2 regions of the Sulfuricella denitrificans skB26 genome follow, and region 1 is predicted to be linked to the other one. Evidence: riboswitches for the same ligand, from Rfam matches in the RefSeq annotation. Region 1 holds a riboswitch; the other holds the start of a gene.

What was found. Region 1 has a riboswitch for cyclic di-GMP ahead of SCD_RS14005 (VPLPA-CTERM sorting domain-containing protein). Riboswitches for the same ligand answer to the same signal wherever they lie in the genome.
Region 2: linked by a shared signal. The riboswitch ahead of SCD_RS00320 (DUF1631 domain-containing protein) and the one ahead of SCD_RS14005 (VPLPA-CTERM sorting domain-containing protein) in region 1 are both predicted to bind cyclic di-GMP.

What each region holds. Positions count from the first base shown of each region.
Region 1 covers NC_022357.1:2,881,867-2,897,576, reverse strand. The annotation lists gene tkt (transketolase) at 1-411, opposite strand, end outside; gene SCD_RS14060 (inositol monophosphatase family protein) at 568-1,350, opposite strand; gene SCD_RS14055 (thioredoxin family protein) at 1,417-1,968, opposite strand; gene SCD_RS14050 (16S rRNA (uracil(1498)-N(3))-methyltransferase) at 2,048-2,779, shown strand; gene argA (amino-acid N-acetyltransferase) at 2,889-4,223, shown strand; gene SCD_RS14040 (oxidative damage protection protein) at 4,292-4,564, shown strand; gene ppk1 (polyphosphate kinase 1) at 4,651-6,720, shown strand; gene SCD_RS14030 (GGDEF domain-containing protein) at 6,892-8,730, shown strand; gene SCD_RS14025 (hypothetical protein) at 8,843-9,553, shown strand; gene epsA (XrtB/PEP-CTERM-associated transcriptional regulator EpsA) at 9,845-10,630, shown strand; gene SCD_RS16665 (type II secretion system protein) at 10,817-11,620, shown strand; gene SCD_RS14010 (esterase-like activity of phytase family protein) at 11,837-13,261, shown strand; cyclic di-GMP riboswitch class I at 13,576-13,652, shown strand; gene SCD_RS14005 (VPLPA-CTERM sorting domain-containing protein) at 13,739-14,596, shown strand; gene SCD_RS14000 (substrate-binding domain-containing protein) at 14,642-15,710, shown strand, end outside.
Region 2 covers NC_022357.1:60,274-75,983, forward strand. The annotation lists gene SCD_RS00250 (UvrD-helicase domain-containing protein) at 1-478, opposite strand, end outside; gene SCD_RS00255 (MoaD/ThiS family protein) at 542-790, shown strand; gene SCD_RS00260 (bifunctional acetyl-CoA hydrolase/transferase family protein/GNAT family N-acetyltransferase) at 899-2,770, shown strand; gene SCD_RS00265 (phosphoribulokinase) at 2,836-3,738, opposite strand; gene leuS (leucine--tRNA ligase) at 3,997-6,480, shown strand; gene SCD_RS00275 (LPS-assembly lipoprotein LptE) at 6,494-6,997, shown strand; gene holA (DNA polymerase III subunit delta) at 6,984-7,991, shown strand; gene SCD_RS00285 (glutamate-5-semialdehyde dehydrogenase) at 8,011-9,267, shown strand; gene SCD_RS00290 (hypothetical protein) at 9,296-9,574, shown strand; gene nadD (nicotinate-nucleotide adenylyltransferase) at 9,679-10,350, shown strand; gene rsfS (ribosome silencing factor) at 10,340-10,708, shown strand; gene rlmH (23S rRNA (pseudouridine(1915)-N(3))-methyltransferase RlmH) at 10,705-11,175, shown strand; gene SCD_RS00310 (Maf family protein) at 11,180-11,797, shown strand; gene rng (ribonuclease G) at 11,988-13,439, shown strand; cyclic di-GMP riboswitch class I at 13,591-13,677, shown strand; gene SCD_RS00320 (DUF1631 domain-containing protein) at 13,794-15,710, shown strand, end outside.

The sequences.
Region 1 (15,710 bases):
GAATTCGGCAGCCAGCAGTTTTTCTGCCATCGCCATGCCGACAGCGTTGGTGATGCCTTGGCCGAGCGGGCCCGTAGTGGTTTCTACGCCGACGGTATAGCCGTACTCAGGGTGACCCGGGGTCTTGGAGTGCATCTGACGGAATTTTTTGATTTCTTCCATCGGCAGATCGTAGCCAGTCAGGTGTAGCAGGGAATAAATCAACATCGAGCCATGGCCGTTGGACTGCACGAAACGGTCGCGATCAAACCACTTGGGGTTGGCCGGATTGTGGCGCAGGTGATGGTTCCACACCACTTCGGCAATTTCCGCCATGCCCATGGGAGCACCCGGGTGGCCGGAATTGGCTTTCTGTACAGCGTCCATGGAAAGGACGCGGATCGCGTTCGCGAGTTCTTTACGAGTTGCCATTCTCTGTTTCCTTTTTCTGCTAGGGGCTATTCAAACCTATGATTATTACTCACGAGCCGGGCTAAGGGCAATAGCAGATTTTTATTGTCCCAAGAATTATTTTTATAGATAAAAGATATAAGACCTTGTAAAAGCCGTCATTTCAGTCGTCAGCGCTCATTGCCTTTCCCTGATCCAGGCTTTCCATGCGTCAAATAAATCAGGGTTCAGCGCAGCGATGACTGAACGCTGCCAAGGATTGCCGGCGCCGAAATCGTCCTCGGTCAGGGTGCACATGGAGCCGCCCGCCTCTGCCAGGATCAGCGAGCCGGCAGCGTAGTCCCAAAGTTTTTGTCCGCCGTGCAGGTAAAGGTTGAAACGCCCTGCCGCCACGTAGCACCAGTCAAGCGTGCTGGCGCCGAAGTTGCGTTGCGAGGCGAATGGAGGCGATGCCACCAGTTTCTGCGCCAGACTTGGCTTGAGGCGCTTAAAGTCGATCGCTGCCATGGCCCGGTGGAATTCGGGCGCGCATTCCTTGAGCGGCATCGGTTCGCCATTGAGGTAGGCGCCCTTGCCCCGCTCCGCCCAGAACATTTCATCTGCCACCGGGTCGTAGACCACGCCCAGTACGCTCTGTCCGTCCCGCATCAGGGCAACGGAAACCGCGAAAAAAGGCAAGCCGTTGAAGAAATTGGAGGTGCCGTCGATCGGGTCGATGCACCAAAGGCCATCTTCTCCGGCACGCCACAATGCTTCCTGCTGCTCCGGCAACATTTCCTCGCCCAGCACCGGGTAATCGAGGATCTGCTTGAGTGCCGCAACCAGAGCGGTTTGTGCGGCGATATCTGCTTCGGTGAAAATGCTGCCATCGATCTTGCACTGGTGCGCGACCTTAAGATAGCGCGGCATGATTTCTTGCTGCGCTACCTTCCTTACGGCATCGATGACGGATTGGAGCATGGTTGTTCCGGTTATGGGTGATGAGGAATGAGTGATGGGTGGTGCTCATTCCTCATCACCGTTTACTCATTTCCATTTAATCGAGCAACCCATGCTCGGGATTTGCTCTGCCGGCCCCTTGCCGGTCAAGGCGACTTCTCTCATCGCTTCGAACAGGTCGCGCCGGGCGTCGGTGGGCGCAGCTTCCTTGCGCGAAGCATCGAGCCGGCCGCGGTACTGTAGTTCCAGATCGGCGTTGAAGCCGAAGAAGTCCGGCGTGCATACGGCGCCATAGGCTTTCGCTACTTCCTGGGTTTCATCCCACACATAGGGAAACGGGAAGTCGAATTCCTGCGCGGCTTTTTTCATGTTGTCGAAGGAGTCTTCCGGGTAGTCGGCCGGGTCGTTCGACATGATGGCGATGGTGTTGACGCCGATCTGTTGCAACTCCCGGCAGTCGCGCACGAGGCGGTCGCGAATTGCCTGGACGTAAGGGCAATGGTTACAGATGAACATGACCAGCAGACCCTTGGGTCCGCGCGCACTGGCCAGGTTATAGCGTTTGCCGTCCACCCCGGGCAAGTCAAAATCCAGGGCTTTCCAGCCGAAATCGCAAACCGGTGTCTGCAAACTAACCATTTTTTCGATACTCCTGCTTGATGGATGCCAATTGATTTAGTTTATCATGAGAGCATCTTATATATAGTGCAGAAACAAGATGACCACTCCCCGCTTTTACTGCCCGGAAATTTTAGCCCAAAGCGCCATGGCCGAACTGCCGGAGCAGGCCGCGCATCATGCTGCGCGGGTTTTGCGTCTTCAAACCGGCGACAGGCTTAGCGTGTTCAACGGGTGCGGTGGAGAAGGCGAGGCGCGCATCACGGAAATCGGCAAGCGTAATGTTACCGTGGAAATCGAGGGCTGGCATACCGTCGAGCGTGAATCGCCGCTGAAAGTTCAGCTTGCCCAGGCGATTTCGGCCGGTGAAAAAATGGATTTCACCCTGCAAAAGGCGGTGGAACTGGGCATAGGCAATATCCAGCCACTGGCGAGCGAGCGCAGCGTGGTGCGGCTGTCGGGTGAGCGGGCGGAAAAGCGCGTGGTTCATTGGCAGGGCGTGGTGATTGCGGCCTGTGAGCAGAGCGGCCGCAACCAGGTGCCCGAGGTCGCTCCGATACGTCCGCTGCTTGATTGGCTGGGACAGCAGGATGGGCCGGGACTGCGCCTGATGCTGTCGCCTGTTGGCGAAGTCGGGTTGCGTGACCTGCCTAAACCCACTGGCAATGTCACTTTGCTGATCGGTCCTGAAGGCGGTCTTTCCCCATCGGAAGCCGAGATGGCGCAGCGTTACGGCTTCACCCCGGTGCGGCTGGGCGCGCGCGTCCTGCGCACCGAGACGGCGGCACTGGCAGCTTTGGCGGCGATGCAGACGCTATGGGGCGATTTTTAAGAGCCAAGTCTATATAAGCCCGGTGTACGGGTTGGCGCTAGGTGAAGGGATTGGGGTACACTTTACCCTTGCGATGGAATGCTTTGATTTGATAACGGATTAGCTTTCGATGCCTGTCGGTACACAGCACTCAGAACTCAGAACTCATTTTGTGGCGTGGTTTCGCTCGGCCGCGCCCTATATCCATGCCTTTCGCGGCAAGACTTTCGTTGTTGCTTTTGGCGGCGAGGTGGTAAGCGAAGGCCAGTTCATTGCGCTGGCTCATGACATCAATTTGCTCAACAGCCTCGGCGTACGGTTGGTGCTGGTGCATGGCGCACGGCCGCAGATCGAGGAGGAACTGACCGAGCGCGGCGCTGCGATTCGCTATGCAGGGGGAATGCGCGTCACTGACGATGACGCCCTGAAATGTGTCAAGGAGGCCGCCGGTACGGTGCGGGTGGAGATCGAGGCGCTGCTTTCCATGGGACTCGCTAATTCGCCGATGGCGGGCGCCGATATCCGGGTGGCCAGCGGCAATTTTGTCACTGCCATGCCGATGGGGGTGCTCGGCGGCGTGGATCTGATGCACACCGGCGAGGTGCGCAAGATCGATGCAATCGGCATCCGGCGCAGGCTCGATGCCAACGAAATCGTGCTGCTTTCACCGCTTGGCTATTCGCCTACTGGCGAGGTGTTCAATCTGTCGCTGGAAGACGTGGCAACTTGCGCCGCGATTACGCTGGATGCAGACAAGCTGATCTTCCTGATGGACACGGCTGGGGTAGCCGGCGAAGGCGGGGATTTGCTGCGGCAACTGACCACGGCGGAGGCGGAGGCGATTCTTGCCGCCACTGCCACACTGTCGGCGGACGTGGGCTATTACCTGCCCTGTGCGGTGCGTGCCTGCCGTAAGGGCGTGGCGCGGGCACACCTGATCAGCCGCCACATTGATGGCGCATTGCTGCAGGAACTGTTTACTCATGAAGGCATCGGCAGCATGGTCAGCGAAGATCCGCTGGAAACTTTGCGCGATGCCACGATAGACGATGTCGGCGGCATCCTTGCGCTGATTGAGCCGCTGGAAACCAACGGGATTCTGGTGCGGCGTTCGCGCGAGTTGCTGGAAATGGAAATCGACCGCTTTTCCGTGCTGGAGTATGACGGCCTGATCATCGGCTGCGCTGCGCTGTATCCGTTTCCGAAAGAAAAGGCGGCAGAACTGGCATGCATGGCGGTGCATCCGGATTACCGCGGTGCCGGACGAGGCGAGGCGTTGCTCGAGTACATGCAGGTCAGGGCGTTGGGCAAGGGTTTCAAACAGTTGTTCGTGCTCACTACTCGCACTGCGCACTGGTTTCTGGAGCGCGGCTTCACCGAGGCAGGCGTGGACAAGCTGCCTAAGGCCAAGCAAGGGCTGTACAACTATCAGCGCCGCTCCAAAGTGTTCATGAAAAAACTGTAGATCATTTTCTTGTAATAATTTAAGCGCATTTTTTAAAGAAGTAACACTATTTTGAACGGAGTAATGAAATGGCAAGAACAGTGAAATGCGTCAAGCTTGGCCGTGAAGCGGATGGGCTGGATTTTCCGCCCTATCCCGGTGAACTCGGCAAGCGGATTTGGGAAAATGTTTCCAAGGAAGCCTGGGCGGCCTGGCTTAAGCACCAGACCATGTTGATCAACGAGAATCGCCTCAACATGGCCGATGCCGCCGCGCGCAAGTATCTGGCGGAGCAGGTGGAGTCCTACTTCTTCGGTGCCGGTGCGGATACGGTGTCAGGTTTCGTGCCGCCGAAGCATTAGAAACCAGTAATGAGCAATGGGTAATGAAAACCCTGGTTCCTCACCCATTACCCATTTGACTCACCTGGCTTAGGATAACCGCTCTCATGACCGCCCCCCACGCTCAGGAATACTACCTCAACCGCGAGCTCGGTCTGCTCGCCTTTAACCGGCGGGTGCTGGCTCAGGCTGAGGATGAGCGCAACCCGCTCCTGGAGCGGCTGAAGTTCCTGTGCATCGTCAGCAGCAACTTGGACGAGTTCTTTGAGGTCCGCACCGCCGGGCTGAAGGAGCAGATCGCCCTCCATGCCACCGCAACGGGGCCGGACGGCATGTCGGCGCGCCAGGCATTCAAGTTGGTCAGCGAGCAGGCGCACGAGTTGGTGGAGCATCAATATCGGCTGTTGAATGAGGGGGTCCTACCCGAGTTAGCGCGCCACGATATCCATTTTTTGCGCCGAACCCACTGGCACGACGGCCAAGCTGAATGGATCAAGGATTTCTTTTTTCGCGAGTTGATGCCGGTACTTTCTCCGATCGGCCTCGATCCCGCCCATCCATTCCCGCGCGTGCTGAACAAGAGTCTTAATTTTGCCGTTGAGCTGGAAGGCAAGGATGCTTTCGGCCGCGCCTCCGGTGCCGCCATTGTGCAGGCGCCGCGCTCATTGCCGCGGGTGATCAAGCTGCCGCCCGAAGTGGCCGGCTGCGAGCATGGCTTTGTCTTTCTTTCCTCGATTATCCACGCTCATGTCGGGGAGCTGTTTTCCGGCATGGAGATCAAGGGCTGCTACCAGTTCCGCGTCACCCGCAACTCCAATCTGTTCGTCGATGAGGAGGAGGTTAAAAACCTGCGCGAAGCGCTACAAGGCGAGTTGCCGCAACGTAATTACGGCAATGCTGTGCGCCTGGAGGTGGCGGACAACTGTTCGGAGGAAATGGCCGGCTTCCTGCTGGGACAATTCGGTCTGACCCAGGAAGATTTTTACAAGGTCAAGGGGCCGGTCAATCTGGTGCGGCTGATGCAGATTCCGGACCGGGTCGATCGGCCCGACCTAAAATATTCGTCCTTCATTCCGAGCATCCCGCCTGCGGTGGCGAAGCAGCCTGACATGTTCCAGGCAATCAGAAGCGGAGATATTCTGCTGCACCAACCTTTCGAATCTTTTTCCCCGGTCGTCGATTTCATCCAGCAGGCAGCTAACGATCCTAATGTGCTGGCGATCAAGCAGACCATCTACCGCACCGGCACCGATTCCGCACTGATGGAAGCGTTGATCAAGGCAGTGCACAGCGGCAAGGAAGTCACCGTAGTGGTGGAGCTGCTGGCCCGCTTCGACGAGGAAGCCAACATCAACTGGGCAGGGAGACTTGAAGAGGCGGGCGCGCACGTGGTGTACGGCGTCGTCGGCTACAAAACCCATGCCAAAATGCTGCTGGTGGTCCGGCGTGAGGAAGACGGGTTGCGCCGCTATATCCATCTCGGCACGGGTAATTACCATCCGCGCACCGCCAAGTTGTACACCGATTTCGGTCTGTTTACCTGCAACGAGGAGATCGGCAGCGACGTCAACGACATCTTCATGCAGCTTACCGGCCTGGGCCAGGCAAGCAAGCTTCATCATTTGTTGCAGTCGCCGTTCAGCCTGCACCGCAAAATGATCGAGTCGATCCAAGCCGAGGCGGAGAATGCGCGTGCCGGAAAAAAGGCATTTATCGTTGCCAAAATGAATTCCCTGCTCGAGCCGCAGATCATCAGCGCGCTGTATGATGCGTCCAAAGCCGGGGTCAAGGTCGACCTGATCGTGCGCGGGGTATGCGCCCTGCGCCCGGGGATCCCCGGCGTTTCGGAAAATATCAGGGTACGTTCCATCATCGGCCGCTTCCTCGAGCACTCACGCATTTTTCATTTCTACAATGCGGGTGCGCACGATATCTATCTGTCCAGCGCAGACTGGATGCAGCGCAATTTCTTCCGGCGGGTCGAAATCTGTTTTCCGGTGCTGAATGCGAAGCTGAAGAGGCGCGTCATCAAGGAAGGGCTGGAGCCCTATCTCAAAGACAACTGTCAGGCCTGGGAAATGGATGCGGAAGGCAATTACCGGCGCAAATGTCCACGCAGCGGCAGCAAGGTAGTCTGCGCTCAGATGGAGCTCATGCAGGCGCTTCTCAGCCACTGAAATAGCCACTCCGCACGGCGTCATACTGCTGTCACAATACAAGCTTAGCATCGCCCCCTCATTATGAAATATGCCGGAGGAAGGGCGATGCCAGTACCGTCAAACACCCATTTAAGATTTCCCTGTGGCTCGCCGGGAAACTCGAAGTTTCAGGCAAAGGCTGCCAGCCACATGGCCATGGCATCCCCTGTGCTGTCTCAGGATACTGCGTGTCGTTTTAAATCGGCGATCTGGGATGAAAATGAAACGCAGGCACGCCTGTGGTTGCAGGAAATCATAGCGCAACGCCGACTAACCGCCTTGTTTCAGCCTGTTCTCTTGATGGGCAATGGCGAGATAGCCGGTTACGAGGGGCTGATTCGCGGTCCTTCCGATAGTCCCTTGCACTCGCCCCACAATCTGTTCAGTGCCGCAAACGAAAATGGGCTGGTTGTGGAAGTGGAGCACCTGAGCCGTCAAGTGGTGCTGGAAAGCTTCGCCCGGCTGAACCTGCCTGGCAAGCTGTTTCTCAACGTCAGTCCGGAATGCCTGTTGCAGCATAATACCCGGCATGGCGAAACGCTGGCCTACATCCACAAATTGGGATTGAGACCGGATCGAATAATTATTGAGTTGACGGAAAACCAGCGCACCTATGATTATAATTTGCTGCGCGAAGCGGCGAAGCACTACCGTGACATGGGGTTCGAAATCGCCATTGATGATCTGGGGGAGGGATTTTCTAGCCTGCGCCTATGGTCGGAGCTGCGTCCCGAATACGTCAAGATAGACATGCACTTCATCCAGGGTATCGATCAGGATCCAGTGAAATTACAGTTTGTCAGCTCGATCCAGCAGATCGCGGAGAGATCCGGTACCAAGGTTGTTGCCGAGGGCATAGAAACCGAGGCAGAGCTTAGGGTGATCAAGGATTTGGGGATTGCTCACGGCCAGGGTTATTACATCGCTCGTCCCAGCGGTCAACCGGTCACGGTACTTCCTGCCGAAGTGGTCAAGGTGTTGGAAAAAAAGATGGCCCCCGCTCTTTTGCCGAGCTGCAAGGCCAGCCCAAAGACGGTTTCCGTGCTCAAACTGTTGCGCGAGTGCCACGCAGTGTCGCCAGACCTTTCCAACGAAATAATTTATCAAATGTTTATTGGCGACCCCGAACTGCAGGCCTTGCCTGTTGTAAAAAACGGCTTGCCGGTTGGCCTGATCAACCGAAATGCATTGATCGATAAACTGGCCCGCCCCTACCAGCGCGAACTCTATGGCAAGAAACCTTGCTCCCGGCTGATGGACACTGCTCCGCTGATTGTGGAGAAAGACATGAGCATCCAGGAATTAAGTCACACTATTGTGGAGGCGGACCGGCACCACCTGTCGAACGGCTTCATCATCACCGATCACGGACAATACCTCGGCATAGGAACCGGCCACGATCTGGTGCGCGAAATTACCCAGATGCAGATCAGCGCCGCGCGCTACGCTAACCCGCTAACCATGCTGCCTGGCAATGAGCCGATCAACGAGCAGATCGCCATGCTGCTGCAGGGCGGGGCTGAATTTTGTGCCTGTTACTGTGACCTGGACCATTTCAAGCCATTCAATGACGTCTTCGGCTACCATAGCGGCGACAACGTTATCCAGCTTACCGGGAAAATACTTTCCGAAGTGTGCGAACCGGATCAGGATTTTATCGGCCACATCGGTGGCGATGATTTCATAATCCTGTTTCAAAGCGCAGACTGGGAAGTCCGTTGTCAGAGGGTATTGGAACGTTTTGAGAAGGCCATTCTGGATTTCTTCAGTGTCGAGGATAAGGCACGGGAGGGTTATATTGCCAAGGACCGCCATGGCGAAGAAGTGTTCTATCCGCTGACTAGTCTTTCCATCGGTGCCGTGCAGGTCGAACCCTGCAAGCAGTCATCGCACCATAAAATTTCAGCTGCGGCAGCCGAAGCAAAAAAACAGGCCAAGGGAATTCCCGGCAATAGCCTGTTTATCGAGCGTCGTGCCAAATGTTCATAAAGAGTCAAAACCACTGTAGGAGCGGCGCCCTCGCCGCGATTTGCGACCGCATTCGCGCCGGGGGCGGCACTCCTACAGGTACGAGCATTCCAATGAACAATTGGGGTTGAATATGACCAAAAAACCGATCCGGACTTTGCGGTCAGTCGATTCGAGTCAGACTTTACCTGATGAGGATGACAAGACGCTCTACGTCATCCACGAGGCGATCATCGGCACTTTCGGTCTGCCGCCGGACAAGATGTTCGTCAGCATCAAGGGGGACCCGACCCTGCGCGAAACAGCGTCGCTGCGCCCTCGCCAGGAAAGCCGGATCGACCTGGAAGCGGGAAAGGTGCTGGAAACCTGCGAATGGTTGCTGCGGAAAACCGGTTGTTTCAGTATCTACGTTGGCTTTAACAGCAGCGAAGTGCGTACCGAGTCAGTGTTCAACCCGTTTAATTACGAGATTCACGATGCCATCGCCCTGATCCAGCCGGGTTATGTGGAGCGCCACTTCGTGAAAGTTCCCTATCAGAAAAAATTGAAAATCATCGGCAATGTGCGCAATCTGGTGCAGACCGGTCCGTTGCGGGAATATCTGCCGCCTCATTGGCGTACGCTGATGGATCGCCAGCGTGAGGAATGGAAGCCGATGGCGAAAAAAGACATCAAGCAAGTCGTTCAATCGCTCAACCGCCTGCGCGGCATAGAAGGATTCTATTTGCGCAACGCCGCCATTTCCCTGAGCCAGGGTATCGTGTGCGCCTCCTTCAACTGCGACGGAACCTACATCGTCGCCGCAGAGTATTTCCCCCAGTTCGTGGAAGAAAACACCCCCTGATTTCCGAAGGAAATCAGGGGGTGTTTCAGTGCAGACTTAATGCGCGCAGCGCGTTATGTCGAAGGTAAAACATCACAGAGATGACCTGATCTACCCCAACCTGATGCAGACAACCTACGCTACGACTGTGAACCAATAGATTCGCTTATGCAAAATTGCGCCATCGTTAACTGGTTGGCATGGATAAAATTCACAAAACCGTCATAAATGTTTAACGAAAATAAAAATATCATAGCGACTTCGTAATAGCTCGGAACCCAATCCGACATGAATATATATAATAATAACGACATGGTTTTAAAAGAAAAAAAGCATCTAACACTGGAAGGTGAGGATCAGGATCATCTGGTTTCAATCATCAACAGTTCGTTGCGCGTGGCGAACATGCACCATTTTTTTTCCTGGAGCCAGGGGGCGATACAATTTCTGCTGCCTCATGAAATACTGGTATGCGGCGTTGCAACGGAGGCGGGTTTGCCGATGCGGTTCATGCGATTTTCCAGTTCTCGCTACTTCGACGAGACGCGCTTTTCGGAGGTGTGCGAGCCAGGTGAAGGGCTGTTGCCGCGGATGATATTGCATTCGAACAAAACCGGTCATGCCTGCATGCTGGGAACGGGCGCGCCTCAAAGGTATTTTGACGAGGCCTTGCTGCCTCTGCTGGAGCGCTCCGAACTGCGCAGTGCCGCAGCGGATGGTCAGCGCGGCCTGAATGGGCAGCTGAAAAGCTATTTCTGTTTTTCCAGAGTGGAGATTCCGCTCGGAGCGCGCGTCGAATATCTCCTGCAATTGCTGGTTCCTTTTCTCCATACCACGCTTTCACGCGTCATATCCAATGAAGAGCCGGATGTCGGTACGGATGGCGTGCAGAACGTGCCTTCTGTGACAGCGCGCGAAGTGCAGGTTCTCCATCACATCAAGCTTGGCAAGACCAATCAGCAGATTGCCGAGGAGCTGGCTCTCAGCCCGCTAACCGTCAAGAATCACGTGCAAAGAATCCTGAGAAAGCTGAATGCCAGTAACCGCGGCCATGCCGTTGCGCTCGCCATCAATTTCGGCGTGCTGAAAGCGCAATGAGCCGGGCTTCTTTCTATCCGGTGCCCGGAAGTCTTACCCCCATTTGGACTCTACTAGCCAGTCACGTTAAAACAGTGCCCCCCCTTTTTTAAAAGGGGGGCAGGGGGGATTTAACGGTGGTGGCAATCCCCGGCTCTGCCAAATCCCCCTCAATCCCCCTTTTACAAAGGGGGAGGCGGCCTGTCCGTGTTCATGCTGATGGGTTCGACCAGAAATCCCCAGGGATGCTCCACGCGTCACCCGAAATCGATTCGGACTTGCCGCTCCTGCGGCGGGTTTACCTATATCGGCGTTCTCATTGCCGTGGTTTTCATCGGAGTTGCCCTGGCAGCAACTGGAACGGTGTGGCAACAGACCCGGCAACGCGAAAAGGAGCGTGAGCTGCTGTTCATCGGCAACCAGTTCCGTCAGGCGCTGGAGGGATATTATGAAAATCCTCCACCGGGCAAAGCCAAGAAATTCCCCCAAAAGATCGAGGACCTGCTGCAGGATGACCGCTATCCTGGCGTTAAACGTTATCTACGCGTGATTTACCGTGACCCCATGACCGGGAGCCCTGAGTGGGGGTTGCTGAAAGGTGCAGACCAGGGCATTGTCGGTTTGTATAGCCTGTCCGACGGCGAGCCGATCAAAACCGCTAACTTCGATCCTGAGGATGTTGGGCTAGTCGGCAAGCATCGTTACTACGAATGGCGCTTCATCGCGAAAGCAGGGGTGATCGCCGAAGCGGGGGTCGCAGCAAGCAATACGATAGGTTCTGATGTCGTAGTGCAGGTGTCGGGCCAGTCTGATGCTGTGCCCCAGGCTGAAGTTCAACAGAATTTGCCTACAACTGAGTCTTTGCCACACACGCAAGCAGAACCTCCAGCGGGGACACCCCCTCGCGCAGTATGCCAGGCCGAATTTGTCAGCGCGCGTGCTCGTTGTCCGGCATCAGCCGGTAATTGTGTATTTATTGCGCTCGCGCAATACACGCGGTGTCTCAAATAGGGGGGATACGCGTCAGGATTTACCCTCCGGGTATGATCCGTTCGGATCAATTGATTGTCTTTCCTAATTCACCTCATTGTCATACTCCATTGCTAATCTAGCTCGCTTGATCCAATTGCCTGGAGGGCGGGGGAAAAGCCCTGACCTCGCTATTCGCCAGCTGGATTAATAAATCAACGGCTTTCCTGGCAACGAACTTTATCTGGAGTTTATAGCATGACCAAAAAAATGTTACTTCCCGCGCTCATCGCCTCCCTGTTTGCCGCTTCAGCGGCCAATGCCGCCACCACCCTGATTGCTATAGGCAGCCTGAGCGGCAACGCTTTCGACCTGTCATCCGAAACCCATGGCTTGCTCGAAAATGGTGTTGCCGGCAATCTTCTCGGCGGCGTTGGCTCCGGTTTTGCCTGGGCGGGGGGCAGCACTTTTATCGCCCTCCCGGACCGCGGCCCTAATGCGCTTGCTTACAATCCGCTGGTGGCTGATACCACCTCCTACATCGACCGTTTTCATACCATCAATTTCAGCCTGACCCAAAATTCCGGTCCCGGGCTGGCTTACAATCTCACCCCTACATTGACCAAGACCACGCTGTTGTCCAGTGCTAGCCCGCTCAACTACGGCACCGGCGCGCTGGGTACCGATTCCACGTATACCCTGGGTAGCGGCGTGCCGGCATTGAACGCAACCAACAACACCAATTACTTCACCGGTCGCTCGGATGGATTCAATTCCGCCTTGCCCTCCAGCAACGCCAACAATGCCCGTCTTGATCCCGAAGGTATACGCGTTTCCAACGATGGCAAGAGCGTTTTCGTTTCTGACGAATATGGTCCCTATGTCAGGCAGTTCGACCGCGCCAGCGGGCAGTTGATCAAGTCTTTTGCCCTGCCGGGCAATCTGGCAGTGGCCGTTCAGGGCCCCACCACGGCTTCGGAGCTTGCGCCAAACAACACCACCGGTCGGGTAGCCAACAAAGGCATGGAAGGCTTGGCGATCACACCGGACGGCAAGACCCTGGTCGGCGTGATGCAGGCGCCATTGCTCCAGGATGGCAGCAAACAGCTCCGGATCGTCACTATTGATATCGCGACCGGGGCCACCAAGGAATTCGGTTACAGGCTGACAACCGGCTCAGGCGTAAGCGAAATCGTGGCCATCAACGATCATGAATTTCTGCTGGATGAGCGCGATGGCAAGGGCTTGGGTGATGGAACAGCTGCCGTCGTCAAACAACTGTTCAAGGTGGATATCACCGGTGCCACCGACATCAGCGGTGTAGCCAACATGACCTCATCGACCCCCGCAGTGAGCAAGACCCTGTTCCTGGATGTGGTCGCAGAGCTGAATGCAAAAGGCATCGCCAGCACCGCTATTCCCTCCAAGCTCGAAGGCTTCGCGTTCGGCGAGGATCTGGCGGATGGCAGGCACACGCTGTGGATGGCCAATGATAATGACTTTGATACCGCCACCTCAGGCGATAACAAGTTTTACGTATTCGCAATCGACGCAAATACGCTGTCCACCTTCCAGGCACAAAACATCACCCCCTCCGCCGTCCCAGTTCCGGCCGCAGCCTGGCTGTTTGGCTCCGGCCTGCTGGGTTTGGCGGGCTTTGCAAGACGGCGGTATCCGTCTTGATTCTGATTTAAAGAAGCCATGCTTGCGACCCCGCCCCCGAGGCGGGGTTTTTTTCGCATACGAGCCTAGCAAAGACAAAACCTGCGCCGCTGAGCAGTCGAGGCATGGCCGCATTGATCCGAACGGACTACAAAATTGTACAACCTGTTCATAAGGCTCGTAACAATCGACAAGTATTCTACATCCATCAGATCGGAAACAAGTTCAGGCCTGAGCCGAACGGACTACAAAATTGCATGATCAGTCCGTAAGGCCCGTAACAATCGACAAGTAATGTGCCTGTGTCTGAATCAGCAACCAGGTTCAGGACACTTTCAGGATTAAGCCACACCCGTCGCGAGGCGGGGTCGGAAAGCCACGGGTCTTAGAACAAGACAGCCGGGCCGCCATCGAAAAGGTTCGCAGTCATGTCCCCTAATTCTGCAGGGAACTGGCAGTCGGGCCAGGTACTTGGGGGGCTGCAATAGCCCTGGCTTGATGCTCGAAGCCTGCCGCCCAGAGTTGGATTTTGCTGGTTTAACTATTGATCTTAACTTTAATTTGGAGAAAAACATGAAATTGAAATTAATCGCAGCAGCAGCAATGTTCGCAGTCGCAGGTCAGGCAGCAGCTTCTATCGCCGATGGCACCACCGGTAACGGCGAGCTGTTCCTGTCCGTGTATGACTCGGTTGCACAAGTATCCTATACCCGCGATCTGGGTGTCACCTTGAGTGATTTTAGTTCCAACCTTTCTTCCACCAGCTATTCCCTGAACTTTGCTTCAGATGCGCTGTTGCAAAGCGCTTTTGCTTCGTTGAGCGGACTGAGCTGGAACGTGGCTGCGCTTGATAGCACTGGCGGTACTGCAGTGGGTGGTCAGCACTATCTTTCCACTACCAACGCTGATCAGGCAACGGTACAAAACACGAAAAACAGTTCGCTGACTGTTGGCATGTCTGGAGTTAATGGTTATGTGCAGGCAAACAATGCGTTTGGAACGCATGTTTCTAGTGCAAATGGTTCCAGCACCGCTGTGTTTGCTGATGGCGCTGCCTACTTCGGAAATGGTTTTGCGGCTAACTGGCTTGGCAAAGCTTCATTTGACAGTACCGCTCTCGTTGGCAACAGCCTGGGATTTTTCCTCATGGAAACCAGCGTAAACGCTATCGGAGCTAATGCGCTTAAATCAATCCAGGCAACCCAGGCTGCCGGTACCTGGACACTGGCTTCCAATGGCGATCTGAGCTACAGCGTCCCCGCACCTGTTGCTGCCGTGCCGGTACCTGCTGCTCTGTGGTTGCTGGGTTCAGGCCTGATCGGCATGGTGGGTGTTGCCCGCCGCAAGTCTGCCTAATTATCACTTCGCATAATTTATAGAAACTTCAATAAAGGAAACAAAATGAAACTGACCAAAATCTCCCTGGCCTGCGCAATGGCGCTGGCTGCTGGCCAAGCCCTGGCCCATGCTCCTTCCGTTACCCCTGACCTGGAAGTGTTTATTTCCGGCGCTTCCGCACAGCAACTGACTCTCGGCGCTATCGTCGAGGGCATGATGACTGCCGGCACCATCGATGTGTTTTATGACACCGCTTCCAGCGGCAAGGATTATCGCGCTTACTTCGGTACGGGCAAAGTTGGTACGGTCATTGCGGGCAAAAAAGTGCTGGTCCACAACCGCGCCAAAGGCGGTTCGGTGTGGGGCGTGAACCCTGTAGCGCGTGCTGAAGCAATCAGCCGCATGGCAATCGACGGTGGCTGTGCCGCTGTCGTTAGTGCGGTTTACCCTGCTGCTACCTACAAGTGCGCCAACACGGTGAATGCCGTGCCGGATGCAGGTGTTTCCGATGTGGAGCCAAAAATGTTTGTAGGTAACAACGTAGCTACTGGCGATAGCCAGTTGACCGACGCAGAGCGTGCCAAGTTGACCGTAGCTAGCCAGAACGCCGTGATCATGGGTATCGCAGTTACCAACAACATGCCTTTGACCAGCCTGAGCCGTGCCCAGTTGACCAGTATTTTGACCGGTACGTATCAAGACTGGAGCCAGGTTGATGCTTCCCTGTCCGGCCCTATCACCGTTGAACGCCGCGTGAATGGCTCTGGCACCCAGGCAGGCGCCAATGCCTTCTTCGGTGGTTTCCCATGCGTTGCAAACGGTTTTCTGCCCTTGGCTGACGCGTCCTTCACCACCCCTGGTGGCTTCACTGTGGTGGAAAACTCAGCCTCAGGTGGCGTGAAATCTGGCCTGAATGCTGACTTTGCTGCCGGCAAAATGGCCGTCGGCATTCTTTCCACCGAAAGCGTACCGGCTGGTACAGACAACTGGCATCATGTTTCCATTGACGGCATTGCGCCAACTGTGGGTAATGCTACTGCCGGTTTGTATGACTACTTCGTTGAGCAAACCATTCAGTACCGCAATACCACGGTGAACGGTGTGGCTGCACCGTCTGGCCTTAAAGCCTCTT
Region 2 (15,710 bases), 310 kb from region 1:
CCTCTACGTCCTTGGCGCGTAACCCCTGATCCTTGGTGTTGTTGATGAAATGCTGTAATTGCTTGGGCGGATATTTCTCGTCATCGACATTCAGCGCCTTGAGCAGGCGCTTGATCGCGCCGAGCTGGTCGGCTGAATCCAGAATCTGGAACAGCGCGGGCAAGCCGGCTTCACGGTGGTGGGCACGGAGCAGGCGGTTACACAGGCCGTGGAAAGTGCCTATCCACATGCCGCGGGTGTTGATCGGCAGCATCGCGCCCAGCCGCGTCAGCATTTCCTTGGCGGCCTTGTTGGTGAAGGTCACGGCCAGGATTCCTGCAGGGCTGGCCTGGCCGGTCTGGATCAGATGGGCGATGCGGGTGGTCAGTACCCGCGTCTTGCCGCTGCCGGCGCCGGCCAGGATCAGTGCAGACTGGTGCGGCAGGGTGGCGGCTTCGAGCTGTTCGGGGTTGAGGCCGGCAAGGAAAGGCTGGGTCATGGCGTGGTAAGATTCGTGGCGGGGAATACTGGATTATAAGTCAAAGTAACGGAGAAAAATTTCATGGTGAAACTGATGTATTTCGCACAACTGGCCGAAACGCTGGACTGCACCTCGGAACAGGTAACGCTGCCAGTCTCAGTCGGCAACGTGAGTCAGTTGGTGGACTGGCTGGGCCGCCGTGAGGACGCCTGCTGGAAAGCGCTGGCCGGGGATAAGGTGGCGGTGATGGTGAATCGGCAGCCATCAGGCCCAGAGACGGCGATCAAGGATGGCGACGAGATTGCTTTCATTCCAGAACGGCTGAAATAGGGAAGTCTGGTGGCTTAAAGCAGACAGGCCGGGATAAACATAATATGATTTGAAGGGTTAGGTCAGGTTTTATCTTCGATCTGGAAATATAGAGAGGGCAGCCAGACAATGGAACTAGCAAAAATCGTTTCGATGCATCCCGCTCTGGCGGGACACGAGTCCAGGATGGTTTCGGCGAATGAAGCTGTTGCCATGGTTCAGGCTGGTAACAATGTCTATCTCGGTACAGCTTGTGCAACCCCCCGCCTGCTGTGCGAGGCGCTGGAAAATCTTGCCGAACCGCCCCCTGATGTAACGCTTTACCATTTCCTGACCGATGGCGCGGTGTCGCACAAGGGAGGCAAACCCTCGACGCGGTACAGGCACAAATGCTTCTTTGTCGGCAGCGACCTGCGCGCTGCCGTCGCAAAGGGGTTGGTCGAATACATCCCCGTCTCACTGTCGCAGGTGCCCGGGCTCGTCGAAAACGGGCGTATCCCGATCGACGTGGCGTTTGTCCAGGTGTCCCCGCCGGACGAGTTCGGCTATTTGAGCCTGGGCGTTTCGGTCGACGTGACCGCCTCGATGGTCCAGAACGCACGGCGCGTGATAGCCGAAATCAACCCCAATATGCCCCGCACCACCGGGGACAGCCTCGTCCATGTCAGCCGCTTCGACCGCATGGTCTGGTATGACACGCCGGTTATCGAAGTGCCTGCGGTGCCCCTCGACGAGGTGACTGAGCAGATAGCACGGCGTATCGCGAGCATCATCGAAGACCGCTCCACCTTGCAGATCGGGCTGGGCAACCTGCCGCAGGCGACGCTTCGGTATCTCGGTGACCGGCGTGATCTCGGCATTCATACGGACGTCATTACGGATGCTCTGGTCGAACTGCTGGAGAAAGGGGTGGTGACCGGCCGCAGCAAAAGCCGGTTCCGGGGGATGATCGTCGGCAGCTACTGCCTGGGCACTCGGCGGCTTTACGATCTGATCGACGGCAACCCCCTGTTTTCCTTCCAGGCTATCGAGCGCGTCAGCGCAGTCGGTACCATTGCCTTGCAGCACAAGATGGTTTCAGTGAATCAGGTCTGCTCGGTTGACCTGACCGGGCAGATTTGCACTGACCAGTTTGCTGGCCAGTTTTGCGGCGGGGTGTCGACGCAGGCGGAATTTATTCGGGGCGCGGCCCTGTCGCCCGGCGGTAAGCCCGTCGTCTGTCTGACCTCTACGTCGGAGGACGGCAAGGTGTCGCGCATCCGTCCGTTGCTGCTGGGGGGCGAGGGCGTGACCATTGCGCGGTCTGACGTACACTATGTGGTGACCGAGTATGGAGTTGCCTACCTGTTTGGCAAGTCGATTCGCGAAAGGGCGCTCGCGCTGATTCGGATCGCCCATCCGGATTTCCGCTCCAAGCTGCTGAAAGAGGCCAGGAAGCTAGGTTATGTCGAGAAAGGGCTGTCGCTCAAGAAGGCCGCCGCGGTTTCGGACAGGGAGGAGCGGCGCCTGCTCCTGAGGGACCAGAAGACGGTGCTGATACGTCCGACCCGGGCAGGCGATACGACGGCTTTGCAGGGTTTTTTCCGGAGCATGAGCAAGGAAGATCGTTACACGCGTTTTTTCCGGCGCCTGAGCCATCTTTCCGATGCCGAGGCGCAGCGCCTGTGCCATGTCGACCAGGATAGCGAGGTGGCTTTCCTGGTGCTGTATGGCGAGAAAGGAAAGGAAGCTATTATCGGCAGCGCATTTTACTTTGTGAACCCATCCGCCAATATGGCGGAGGTCGCCTATATGGTGGCGCCGGGATGGCAGGGTAAGGGAATCGGCACCGCCATGCAGCTCAGGCTCATGGAGCATGCCAAGAAGCGCGGTTTGCGGGGCTTCACCGCCGAAATTCAGGCCTATAACGCCAACATGATCAACCTTGCGAAGCGGGCCTGCGACGATATCAGCATCGAGCGGCATGGCGACACACACGAAGTGACTATGTTATTCGAGTAGGATAGGAGTTTCAGGCACAAAAAAAGCCGGGAAACTCCCGGCTTTTTTTGTTTCAGGTGCAGAGTTTATTTCTTGCTCTTTTTCTTGGCTTCCATCATATCGTGGATCATCGGGGCGAGAACCACTTCCATCGCGAAGCCCATTTTGCCGCCTGGCACTACCAGAGTGTTGCGGCGCGACATGAATGAGTCGTGGATCATGCTTTGCAGATAAGGAAAATCGATCCCCTTAGGGTCCTTGAACCGGATCACTACAAAGCTTTCGTCGGGCGTCGGAATGTCACGGGCGATGAAAGGGTTGGAGGTGTCCACGGTCGGCACGCGCTGGAAGTTGACGTCGGTGCGCGAGAACTGTGGAGTAATGTAGTTGATGTAGTCAGGCATGCGGCGCAGGATGGTTTCTACCGTGGCTTCGGCCGTGTAGCCGCGCTCCTTGGCGTCGCGATGGATTTTCTGGATCCATTCCAGGTTGACGATCGGTACCACGCCGACACCTAGATCCACATATTTGGATGCATCCGTTTTGCCGTTCGCTGCCAAGCCGTGCAGGCCTTCGTAGAACAGGATATCAGTGCCGCCGGGGATGTCTTCCCATGGTGTGAATTCGCCGGCACCCAGCTTGGTTTTCAGCTTCAGACGGGTATTGTGTGACTCGGCTTCATCGGCGTTGTGCAGGTAGTAGCGTTTCTTGCCGCTGCCGGTTTCGCCGTAGCTCTTGAATAAAGCTTCGATTTTGTCGAAGTGATTGGCTTCCGGACCGAAATGGCTGAAATGGTTATTGCCCTGGGCTTCGGCCTTGCTTACCGCTTCCTTGAATTGAGCACGGTTCAGCGAGTGGAAGCTGTCGCCTTCCACTACGGCCGCCAAGATGTTTTCCCGGAGGAAAATGTGTTCGAATGCAACCTTGACGGTGGTTGTGCCGGCACCGGACGAACCGGTAACCGCAATTACTGGGTGCTTCTTGGACATCTGGCTTTCCTCCCGCTGCTTAAGTCATTAATTACGAATGGGTCGAGTATAATCTGGCGCTGCCGCTTTTGTCACTATGCGGGGCATTCGATTCTTGAATGGAGGGATAAAAGATGCCTTGTCGACGCACCTTACCTCAACTCTCCCGCAAGCGGGAACGGGTGCACTGGTAAAGGGCGCTTGTTTTGATATGGCGTAAACCGAGCCTGCCGTTCGCGGGTATAATTGCATATCGTTAAAGAGGAATATCAACCGCTCATGCAAGCGCAATACTTACCCACTGAGATCGAGCGTCAGACCCAGGTTTTCTGGGATCAAAGCAATGCCTTCAAGGCCGTGGAAATCTCCGACAAGCCAAAATACTACTGCCTGTCGATGTTCCCCTATCCTTCCGGCAAGTTGCACATGGGGCACGTGCGCAACTACACCATCGGCGACGTGCTGGCGCGCTACCACCGTTTCCAGGGATTCAACGTGCTACAGCCGATGGGCTGGGACGCCTTCGGCCTACCTGCTGAAAATGCGGCGATCCAGAACAAGGTGGCGCCAGCGGCGTGGACCTACTCCAACATCGACTACATGCGCGGACAGCTCAAAAGCCTCGGTCTGGCCATAGACTGGAGCCGTGAACTGGCTACCTGCAAGCCTGACTATTACAAGTGGGAACAGTGGCTGTTCACAAAATTGTTCGAAAAAGGCCTGATCTACAAAAAGCTCGCCACGGTGAACTGGGACCCGGTGGACATGACCGTGCTTGCCAACGAGCAGGTGATCGACGGTTGCGGCTGGCGTTCAGGCGCGCCGGTGGAAAAGCGCGAGATCCCGATGTATTTCATGAAGATCACCGCCTACGCCGAAGAGCTACTCGCCGACCTGGACAAGTTGACCGGCTGGCCGGAGCAGGTCAGAACCATGCAGAAGAACTGGATCGGCAAGAGCTTCGGTGCCGAAGTTCATTTCCCCTATGCGGAAAATGCGGGTTCTTCTCACCCCTCACTCCTCACCCCTCACCCGGTTTTAAAGGTTTACACCACCCGCCCCGACACCCTGATGGGCGCGACCTATGTGGCGGTGGCCGCCGAGCACCCGCTCGCCGCCGAAGCCGCTCAGGGCAATTCGGAGCTTGCCGCTTTCATTGAGGAATGCAAGCACGGCAGCGTAGCGGAAGCCGACATGGCGACGATGGAAAAGAAGGGCCTGCCCACGGGTCGCTTCGTGACGCACCCGCTCAATGGCGAGAAACTGCCGGTGTGGGTGGCCAACTATGTGCTGATGGGTTATGGCGAGGGCGCGGTGATGGCCGTTCCGGCCCATGACGAGCGCGACTTCGCTTTTGCCGCCAAATATGGTTTGCCGGTCAGGGCCGTGATCCGTACATCGGCTGGTGATGTCGCCCCTGCGCCGTGGCAGGATGCCTATGCCGAGCATGGCGTCTGCGTTAACTCCGGCAAGTACGATGGACTGGATTTCAGTCAGGCTTCCGATGCTATCGCCGCCGACCTCGAAGCCAGGAGCCTGGGCGCCAAGCGCACCCAGTTCCGCCTGCGCGACTGGGGTATCTCGCGCCAGCGCTACTGGGGCTGCCCGATCCCGATTATTCATTGCGCGAGCTGCGGCGACGTGCCGGTGCCGGAAAAAGACCTGCCGGTGGTGTTGCCGGAGGACGTGAAGATCGACATCGGTTCGCCGATCAAGAAAATGCCGTCCTTCTACGAAACTACCTGTCCCAAGTGCGGCGGCCCCGCCGAGCGCGAGACCGACACCATGGACACTTTCGTCGAGTCGTCCTGGTATTACGCCCGCTATACTTGCCCGGACAACGACCAGGCCATGCTCGACGAGCGCGCCAACTACTGGCTGCCGGTCGACCAGTACATCGGCGGCATCGAGCACGCCATTCTGCATCTGTTGTATGCGCGCTTCTTCAACAAGCTGATGCGTGACGTCGGGCTGGTGAATTGCGACGAACCCTTCACCCAGCTGCTGACTCAGGGTATGGTACTCAAGGACGGCACCAAAATGTCCAAGTCCAAGGGCAATACGGTTGACCCCCAGGCGCTGATCGACCAGTACGGCGCCGATACTGCGCGCCTGTTCATGATGTTCGCAGCACCACCGGAGCAAAGCCTGGAGTGGTCCGATGCCGGGGTGGAAGGCGCGTTCCGCTTTCTGAAAAGACTCTGGAAGGCGGTACACGATCATATCGAAAAGGGCGTGGTAGAGGGGTTCAAGGGCGGCGATCTTTCCGCCGAACTCAAGGCGCTGCGCTTCCAGTTGCATGGCACCATACAGAAAGTCAGCGACGACTACGGTCGTCGCCAGCAGTTCAATACCGCCATTGCCGCCGTGATGGAGCTGATGAATGCGCTGGCCAAATCCGGCGATGACAGCCCTGCCGGGCGCGCTGTGATGCAGGAGGCTCTGGAGGCGGCGGTGCAATTGCTTGCACCGATCGTGCCGCATGTCTGCCAGGCGCTGTGGGCCGAACTCAAGGACGGCGCCAATCTGCTCGATGCCCCTTGGCCGCAAGTTGATGCGGTGGCGCTGGTGCAGGATGAAATCGAACTGGTGCTGCAGGTCAACGGCAAGCTCAGGGGCAGCATCGCCGTTGCCAAGGACGCATCGAAAGAAGCGATAGAGCAACTGGCTTTGGCTAACCCCAATGTGCAGAAGTTCATGGAAGGCAAGCCGGCGAAGAAGATCGTCGTGGTGCCGGGCAGGCTGGTTAACGTGGTTATTTAGACAAAGGAAACCGATGCGGAATGTGCTGACCGGATTCATCCTGACCCTGCTGCTAGCCGCTTGCGGCTTTCAGTTGCGCGGCGTGGCGACTCTGCCGTTCGAGTCCCTGTATGTGGATGGCAGCGGCAATCCTGCGCTGGCGGCGGAGATCGGCCGGGCGATCAGCTCCGGGACGCAGACCAAGCTAACCGACAAGGCTGAAGACGCGCAGGCGGTGTTGCAGGTCCAGGGGGCCACAATTGAAAAGCGAATTCTAGCGCTGAGTGGTGCCGGGCGGGTAAGGGAATACGAATTGATTTATCGCGTGGGCTTTCGCTTGACGGACAAGGAGGGGCGTAACTTGATCACTCCCCAGCCAATCGAAATGAGGCGCGCCATGCTCTGGGACGATGCGCTGGTTCTGGCGAAGCAGGGAGAAGAGGCGCTGCTCTATGCCGATATGCAAAAAGATGTAATTGGCCAACTGATGCGGCGTCTAGCGAAGGCCAAGCCGCAATTTGCGGATGTCACGCCTTAACGCGGATCAGCTGGGGGCGCATTTGCAGCGCAGCCTCGCGCCGCTGTACCTGATCTACGGCGATGAGCCGTTGCTGGCGCTGGAGGCTGCCGATGCGATCCGCGCCAAAGCCCGACAGGAGGGCTATGTCGAGCGCGAGGTGTTTACGGTTGAGCCCGGCTTCAGCTGGCAAAATCTGCTGACGAGCGGCAACAGTCTGTCGCTATTCGCGACCAGGCGTATCATTGAAATTCGCATCCCCACCGGCAAGCCGGGCACGGAGGGTGGTCAGGCGCTGCAGGATTATTGCGCGCGGTTGCCGGATGACACTATCACCGTGGTAACTTGCCCCAAGCTTGATAAGCAGGCGCAGGCGACGAAATGGTTCAAGGCGCTGGAGCAGGCCGGCACGGCGATACCGGTTTATCCGGTGGAGCGGGCGCGACTGCCGCAATGGATCGGGTTGCGGCTGGCGGCACAGAAACAGCGTGCCGACACGACGACCTTGCAGTTTCTGGCAGACCGCGTCGAGGGCAACCTTTTGGCGGCATACCAGGAAATCCAGAAGCTCGGGTTGTTGTTCCCCGAAGGCCCGCTGTTGTTTGACCCGGTTCGCGAAGCGGTGCTGGATGTCTCGCGCTATGATGTGTTTAACCTCTCCGATGCTATGCTGGCAGGAGATGTCGTCCGTCTGGTGCGGATTCTGGAAGGGCTGAAGGGCGAGGGTGTGGCGCCAACGCTGGCGCTGTGGGCGCTGACCCAGGAAATCCGCACCTTGGCAAAATTAAAGCAGGGTCAGCGCAAGGGCGCCGCCCTGCCACAGCTGTTCCGCGAGGCGCGGGTATGGGAATCCCGTCAAGGTTTGGTGCAGCGCGCACTGGGTCGGCTGAGCGAAACTCGGCTGGTGGCGGGGTTGAAGCAGGCCGCGGCGCTGGACCGAATGATCAAGGGTCTGGCACGCGGCGACGTGTGGGACGAGCTAATGCAATTGGGGCTGGGGATAGCCCGGACTTGAATCGGAAAAGGGTGTGAACATGGACATCAAAGCTTACATGCAAACTGTCGGTCAGCAGGCGCGCGCGGCTTCCCGCCTGATGGCGAAGGCCGACACCAATGCCAAGAACAAGGCGCTGACGTCGATGGCTGCGGCGATCCAGCGCGATGCCGCCAAGCTGATTGAGGCGAATGCCAAGGACCTGGCCGAAGCTCGCGAGGCCGGCCTGGAAGAAGCGTTGCTCGACCGCCTGGCCCTGACCGAAAAAGGCGTTGCCGGCATGGCGGAGGGGCTGTTGCAGATTGCCGCCTTGCCCGATCCGGTGGGGGAAATCACTGGCCTCAACTACCGTCCTTCCGGTATCCAGGTGGGCAAGATGCGCGTTCCACTGGGCGTGATCGGGATCATCTACGAGGCCCGCCCCAACGTCACGGCGGATGCCGCCGGGCTGTGCCTGAAATCCGGTAATGCGGCGATCCTGCGCGGCGGTTCGGAAGCAATTCACTCCAACCAGGCGATCGCCGCCTGTGTGCGCGAAGGGCTGGCAGCTGCCGGTTTGCCGCCGACGGCGGTGCAGGTGATAGAAACTACCGATCGCGCCGCAGTGGGCGAGTTGATCACCATGAAGGAATTCGTCGACGTGATCGTGCCGCGCGGCGGCAAGGGGTTGATTGAGCGCCTGATCGCCGAGGCGCGCATCCCGGTGATCAAGCACCTGCATGGCGTTTGCCATGTCTATATCGACGACAAGGCGGATTTGGACAAGGCGATCCGGATCGCCGACAACGCCAAGACCAGCCGCTACGGCACCTGCAACACGATGGAAACCCTGCTGGTGGCGGAAGGTGTGGCAGTGACGGTGCTGCCACCGCTGTGCAAGATCTATCTGGACAAGGGCGTGGAGCTGCGCGGCTGTCCGGCTTCGCGCGCGATCATTCCGCAGATGAAGGAAGCCACCGAGGAAGACTGGCACACTGAATACCTCGCTCCTATCCTTTCGGTGCGGGTGGTGAAGGACATCGATGAGGCGATCGAGCACATCAACACCTACAGCTCGCAGCACACCGAGTCTATCGTTACCGAGGACTACAGCCGGGCGCGCCGTTTCCTGCGCGAAGTGGATTCCAGCTCGGTGATGGTAAACGCCTCGACCCGTTTCGCTGACGGTTTCGAATACGGGCTGGGAGCGGAAATCGGCATCTCCACCGACAAGATACATGCACGCGGCCCGGTCGGGCTGGAAGGCTTGACCAGCCAGAAATTCATCGTTCTGGGTGATGGCCACGTTCGTGGCTAGTTAACAGATTTTTACTAAGGAGGGCGGTATGACGATCAACATTCCAGAAACTCCAGCCGGATATGACCAAACCCGGATTATCGAACGACCGGATGGTTTTTACTGGCAGGACAAGGAAACCGACAAAGTGTTCGGGCCATTCCCGACGCTACTGGATGCGGTGCAGGACATGGAATATAGCGCCGACTCCGATTACGAGCCCGGCGAATCGCTGGCGGAAGTGGAGGCGGAAATCGGTATTGCGGACTGGAATGACCCCGACACCGGCCTGCCAGCTGAGGAAACTCATCACCTTGAAGATCACTGATAGGTGAGGGGTGAGAAAGTGAGGGGTGAGGCAGACAGTCAAAAACGGTGCTGCGGAGGGGGGTTGTCTTTCCGCCTCTCTCCTCACCCCTTACGCCTCACCAGATGACATTCCCTATCGGCATACTTGGCGGCACGTTCGACCCCCTGCATTTTGGCCATCTGCGGCTGGCGCAGGAGCTGGCGGAAGGACTGGCTCTGAGCGAGGTTCGCTTCATTCCGGCGGGGCTGCCTCCACATCGCGCCCAGCCCTTTGCCTCGCCGCAACAACGGCTGGAAATGGCGCGTCTGGGCATTGCAGGCAACCCGTTATTCTCGCTCGACGAGCGGGAAGTCTTCAAGCCAACCCCATGCTTTACGGTGGAAACCCTGTTGGAGTTGCGCCGGGAGCTGGGCGCGATGCAGTCGCTGTGCCTGTTCATGGGCGCGGACGCTTTCCTCGGCCTGGCTGCCTGGCATCGCTGGCGCGAACTGTTCGATCTGGCCCATATCGTGGTGGCACAACGTCCGGGTGTGGACGGCATAACCCGGGCCGCCGCAACCCTGCCTGCCGAGTTGCTGAATGAACTCAACCGGCGCCTGACCCATGAGCCGGAAGCCTTGCGTGATGAGCTCTCTGGCGCAATTCTGGTTCATCCGGTCACGGCGCTCGATATTTCCGCCACACAAATTCGCAGCGAGCTCACCGCCGGCCACAGTCCGCGTTATTTGCTCCCCGACGCGGTTCTCGATTATATTCAGACAAACGGACTTTATAAGGACATTAATGGAACCTGAAGCGATGAAACAAGCGGTAATTTCCGCGCTGGAGGACATCAAGGCGCGCGATATCGCGGTAATGGATGTACGCAAGCTCACCAGCATGACCGATTTCATGATCGTAGCCAGCGCCGATTCCAACCGTCAGACCCGGGCCCTGGCCGATAACGTTCAGAAAAAGCTCAAGGAAGCCGGTGCGCATGTGCAGGGCGTGGAGGGATTGGAAACCGGCGAGTGGGTATTGGTCGACCTCGGGTCGGTGATCGTTCACATCATGCAGCCCACGATACGGGAATATTACAATCTCGAGCAATTGTGGGGTGGGCCGCCGATGAGCAAGAAACCGAAATTGGCGGAACCCACAGCTCATCCGTGAAACTGTTGATTATGGCGGTTGGCCACAAGATGCCCGCCTGGGTGAATGAAGGTTTCGGGGAGTACACCAAGCGCATGCCGCGCGAGTCCCGTATCGAACTGGCCGAGATCAAACCGGAAAAGCGGGCTGGGGGAAAAACCCGGGAACAGGTTCACGAGGCAGAACGGAGCCGCATCGAGGCCGCCCTGCCTGCCGATTGCGTGCGAGTCGTGCTGGATGAGCATGGCAAGGACTGGAGCACCCTGGAGCTTGCCGATGAGTTGAAAGACTGGATGCGTGGCGGGCGCGATGTGGCTTTCGTCATCGGAGGTGCGGATGGCTTGCATCCGGAGGTGAAGCGCCAAGCCAGCCGGCTCTGGTCCCTGTCCCGCTTGACGCTGCCCCATGGTCTGGTACGGGTAGTTCTGGCAGAACAGCTGTATCGCGCCGTGACCGTAATCCAGAATCACCCCTATCATCGGGAGTAATGGTTTGATTTTAGACAAAAAAATTTACTTGGCATCGCGTTCGCCACGCCGGCGAGAGTTGCTCGCGCAAATCGGCGTCGGTTTCGAATTGTTGCTGCTTCGGGATGACCCGTCGCGTGGCAACGATTTGGACGAGAGCCCCTTGCCCGGCGAGAACCCGCATGATTACGTGCTGCGGGTCAGCCACGCCAAGGCCGAGGCCGGTTGGCAGCGCGTGCAGCAGCGCAGGCTGCCGCATTTTCCCGTGCTGGCGGCAGATACTGCGGTGGTGTTGAACGACAGGATCATGGGCAAACCCGCGAACCGGGACGAGGCCATGGAGATGTTGCTGGCGTTGTCGGGAAAAAGACATGAAGTACTCACTGCCGTGGCGGTGGCGAATGCAGGGAGAATCGAGCAAAAACTGTCAGCCACTATCGTACAATTCGGCAAACTGACCGATCATGCCGTTCGTCGTTATGCCATGACCGGTGAATCGCTCGACAAGGCTGGGGCTTACGCGATTCAGGGACATGCGGCGGCGTTCATCGAGAAAATCGAGGGCAGTTACTCCGGCGTGATGGGGCTGCCGCTATACGAAACGACAGAGCTGCTGGCAGGGTTCGGCATTGAAGTTTTGTAAATCTGAAAGCAGTACAAATGGCGGAGGTCGCGGAGGAAACAGGGTAAGCAGAGATGAGCGGTTTTATCGCCCAACTCGAAAAAGCGATAAACTTAAGCCGAATGTCCCTGCTGGTGAGCGTGCAATGGCGTGCCCTTTTCTGAATTCCTTCGCACCCTCTGCGGTTCCATGAGTTTTTCCAAGAAAAAATATGAGTGAAGAAATTTTAATCAATGTCACCCCGCAGGAAACCCGGGTGGCAGTCATGCAACAGGGTGTGGTGCAGGAAATCCATATCGAGCGCATGAGCAGTCGCGGTCTTGTCGGCAACATCTACGTTGGCCGGGTGTGCCGAGTACTGCCGGGGATGCAGTCCGCATTCGTCGAAATCGGTCTGGATCGCGCCGCTTTTCTGCATGTGGCGGACATCTGGCAGGAGCGCCAGGATGTGGAAACCCGGCTGATTGAGAGGATATTGCACGAGGGACAGACCCTGCTAGTGCAAGTGATCAAGGATCCCATCAGCACCAAGGGCGCACGCCTTTCCACCCAGATCAGCATCGCCGGACGCTTCCTGGTGTTTTTGCCGCAGGAGACGCACATCGGCATCTCCCAGCGCATCGAGGACGAAGCCGAGCGTGAACTGCTGCGCGAAAAGTTGCAGCATCTATTGCAACCCGACGCAGGCGGTGGTTTCATCATCCGCACTATGGCGGAAGCGGCCTCCGGCAGCGAGCTTGAGGCCGATGTCGAGTACCTGCGCAAGCAGTGGCGCGATATCAACGACAAAGCCAAGAGCGCCAAGCCGACCACTATGCTCTACCATGACCTGAATCTTTCTCTGCGGGTGCTACGCGATTTCGTCAATGAAGAAACCATCCGAATTCGGGTGGATTCGCGTGAGACCTTCCAGAAAATGCAGGGTTTCGCCCTCGAGTACACCAGTAACGTCGTCGGCCTGCTCGAACATTATGCCGGTGAGCGACCGCTGTTCGATCTGCATGGCGTGGAAAACGAGATCGAGAAAGCGCTGGCGCGGCGCGTCGACCTGAAGTCGGGCGGCTACCTGATTATCGACCAGACCGAGGCATTGACCACGGTGGACGTGAACACCGGCGGCTTCGTCGGCGGACGTAATTTCGACGACACAATTTTCAAAACCAACCTCGAAGCGGCGCAGGCGATCGCCCGGCAGTTGCGGCTAAGAAACCTCGGCGGCATCATCATCGTGGATTTTATCGATATGGACAACGAGGAGCACAAGACCGCCGTCCTTGCCGAGTTCAAGAAGACGTTGGCGAAAGACCGTACGCGCATGACAGTAAACGGTTTCTCAGCGCTTGGCCTGGTGGAGATGACGCGCAAACGCACCCGCGAGAGCCTGGCCCACATCCTGTGCGAGCCCTGCTCCACCTGTCAGGGGCGAGGTGTTCTGAAGACGGCGCAGACAGTGTGCTACGACATTCTGCGCGAGCTAGTGCGTGAGGCGCGCCAGTTCAGTTCGCGCGAGTTTCGCATACTCGCTTCCCAGCAGGTGATCGACTTGTTTCTCGACGAGGAATCACAAAGCCTGGCGCAGTTGGGAGATTTTATCGGCAAGCCGATTTATCTTCAGGTGGAAAGTCAGTACAGCCAAGAGCAGTACGATATTGTGTTGATGTAGGGGAACCCCCCCACTTCCATCTTGCCAGATGAATATCTAATATGAACTGACACACCTCAATCTGTGCTGCCAAAATTAAAGTTTGTTAATTCTGTTGAAATTCCCTCGATTATTTATTGCAAAACGCTGTTCTGTCTGATATTTTTATAGTAACCAAAAAAGGTAAACCCATCGAAAGGTGGGGGCGCAAAGTTTCCGGTCTAAGGGGCGAAAGCTCTACGATAGCGGGATTGCTGGGTGAGCCAGACTGGCGCTTTCTGTCAGCCAGTCGTCGTTCCTTTTCGCCTGCATTCTCTATTCCCTGGACCTGTTTTTCGGCACAACCGTTGCGCTCCGCTAACCAGGAGAACCATTATGAGCACTAGCTCGTACAAAAATGTCGTGGATATGAGCAAGTTCGATAAGCTGCGTGCCGTATCCGGAGCCTCCGGCGTGCCTCTGCTCAATGATTGCCGAGACATGGCCGCCGCACAGCTGGCGCAATTTGCTGCTGCCATGCTGGACAAGGCTGTGAACGAGTTGTTCGAGCAGGCCGAAAAATCCCTCGGCGGTGAAATGCGCAATCTCTACATGGACGGGATGGCGCTCGCGCGCGACGAAAAAGAAGCCATTACAACCGGGTTCAAACGACAATTTATCCAGGGTTTCAACAAGCACATCAGGAAAGGAAAATACGCGCAGCCCTCCAGCGCATCATCATTCAACCTCGCCGAGATGGAGCTTAGCCTGATCGACCTGGATGCTCTGGAAGAATCCCTGGCCTTGGCCAATATTACAAATAACATTCATGGTACCTGTGCCGAGGAACTGTTCGGTATCGAAAAACGTCTGGGCACGCTGTTGCATGTGCATGAGCTGGATTCCGCCGACAACCCGATTGGCCCGGAGGCAATCGGTTCCAGCTTCATGGAAGCGCTCAAGGAGCTGGACAGCAGCGTGAAGGTCAAGCTGCTGCTGGTCATGATGTTCAACAAGTACATGCCGGATCAGATCAAAAATATGTACCAGGACATCAACCAGCATTTGGTGGAAAAGGGCGTGCTGCCCAAAATTCGGGTTGGCATGAAGAAGCACGGTGGTTCTGCTGCCCGCCAGCCTGAATTCCACGCCGCTGGTGCAACGGGTTCCGAGCCAACGGCGAATGGACCGGATTTATTTGCAACCTTGCAACAGCTCGTCTCACTTGGCAATTCGGGTATGGCGGGAATGGGCGTGCCACAACAAGCCGGTCAGCCTGGAGCCATCGGAGGCACAATGCCTTCGGACGGCGCTGCTGTACAAAGCGCAGGAGTAATGAGTACGCTGACCAAGTTGCAACAGGGTCAGTTTGAAGGGGTATTGGGTGAAGGTGTCATGCTCAATCCTGCACTGCTGGCTAATGGCCGTACGAATGTTCTACGTGAAATAAAATCAAGCGGTATGGCCAGCGTCATGGGGCACGTCGATGCTATGACGCTGGATATTGTCGCCATGCTGTTCGACTATATTCTGGATGACCGTAATATTCCGGATGCCATGAAGGCGTTAATCGGCAGGCTGCAAATACCAGTTCTTAAAGTGGCCATGCTGGATAAAACGTTTTTCTCAAAAAAAGCGCATCCAGCCCGCAAGTTCCTAGATACGCTGGCAGATGCTGCGATTGGCTGGGATGAGGAAGAAGGTCATCAGGGAGGCTTGTACAAGAAGGTGGATCATCTGGTACAGCGCATCCTGAACGAGTTTGAAGATAAGGTCGGTGTATTCGCCGATATGCAGGAAGAACTGGAAAGCTATCTTGCAGCGGAGAAAGAGCGTGCTGACGAACTGACTGGGCGCAGTGCTCAGGTAGTGCAGACCCGTGAGCAGGAAGAGATCGCCAGGATTATGGCGCACGACGAAGTGAAACGTCGCATCGAATCGCGCAAACTGCCACAGATTATTCGTGAATTCCTGTCCCACCAGTGGGCGTCCATGCTCAGCTTAACCTATCAGAAATCTGGCGAAGACAGCCAGGCATGGAACGAAGCGCTGGAAACAATGGATCAACTGATATGGAGCGTGGTCGCCAAGGAAGTGCCGGATGACCGCAAAAAGCTGGTTGGCCTGCTGCCTAATTTGCTGAAACGCTTACAGCAGGGTATGGCCGCTATTGACGTGACGGGTGACGAACGCGACCAATTCTTCGCCAAGCTCATCCGCTGTCATGCGGATGCGGTGAAATCTGGCTTGCGCGCTGAAGATGAAGAAGCATGGCAAGACACGGACATAGAGAATCTTGCGGAAGAGACAGAG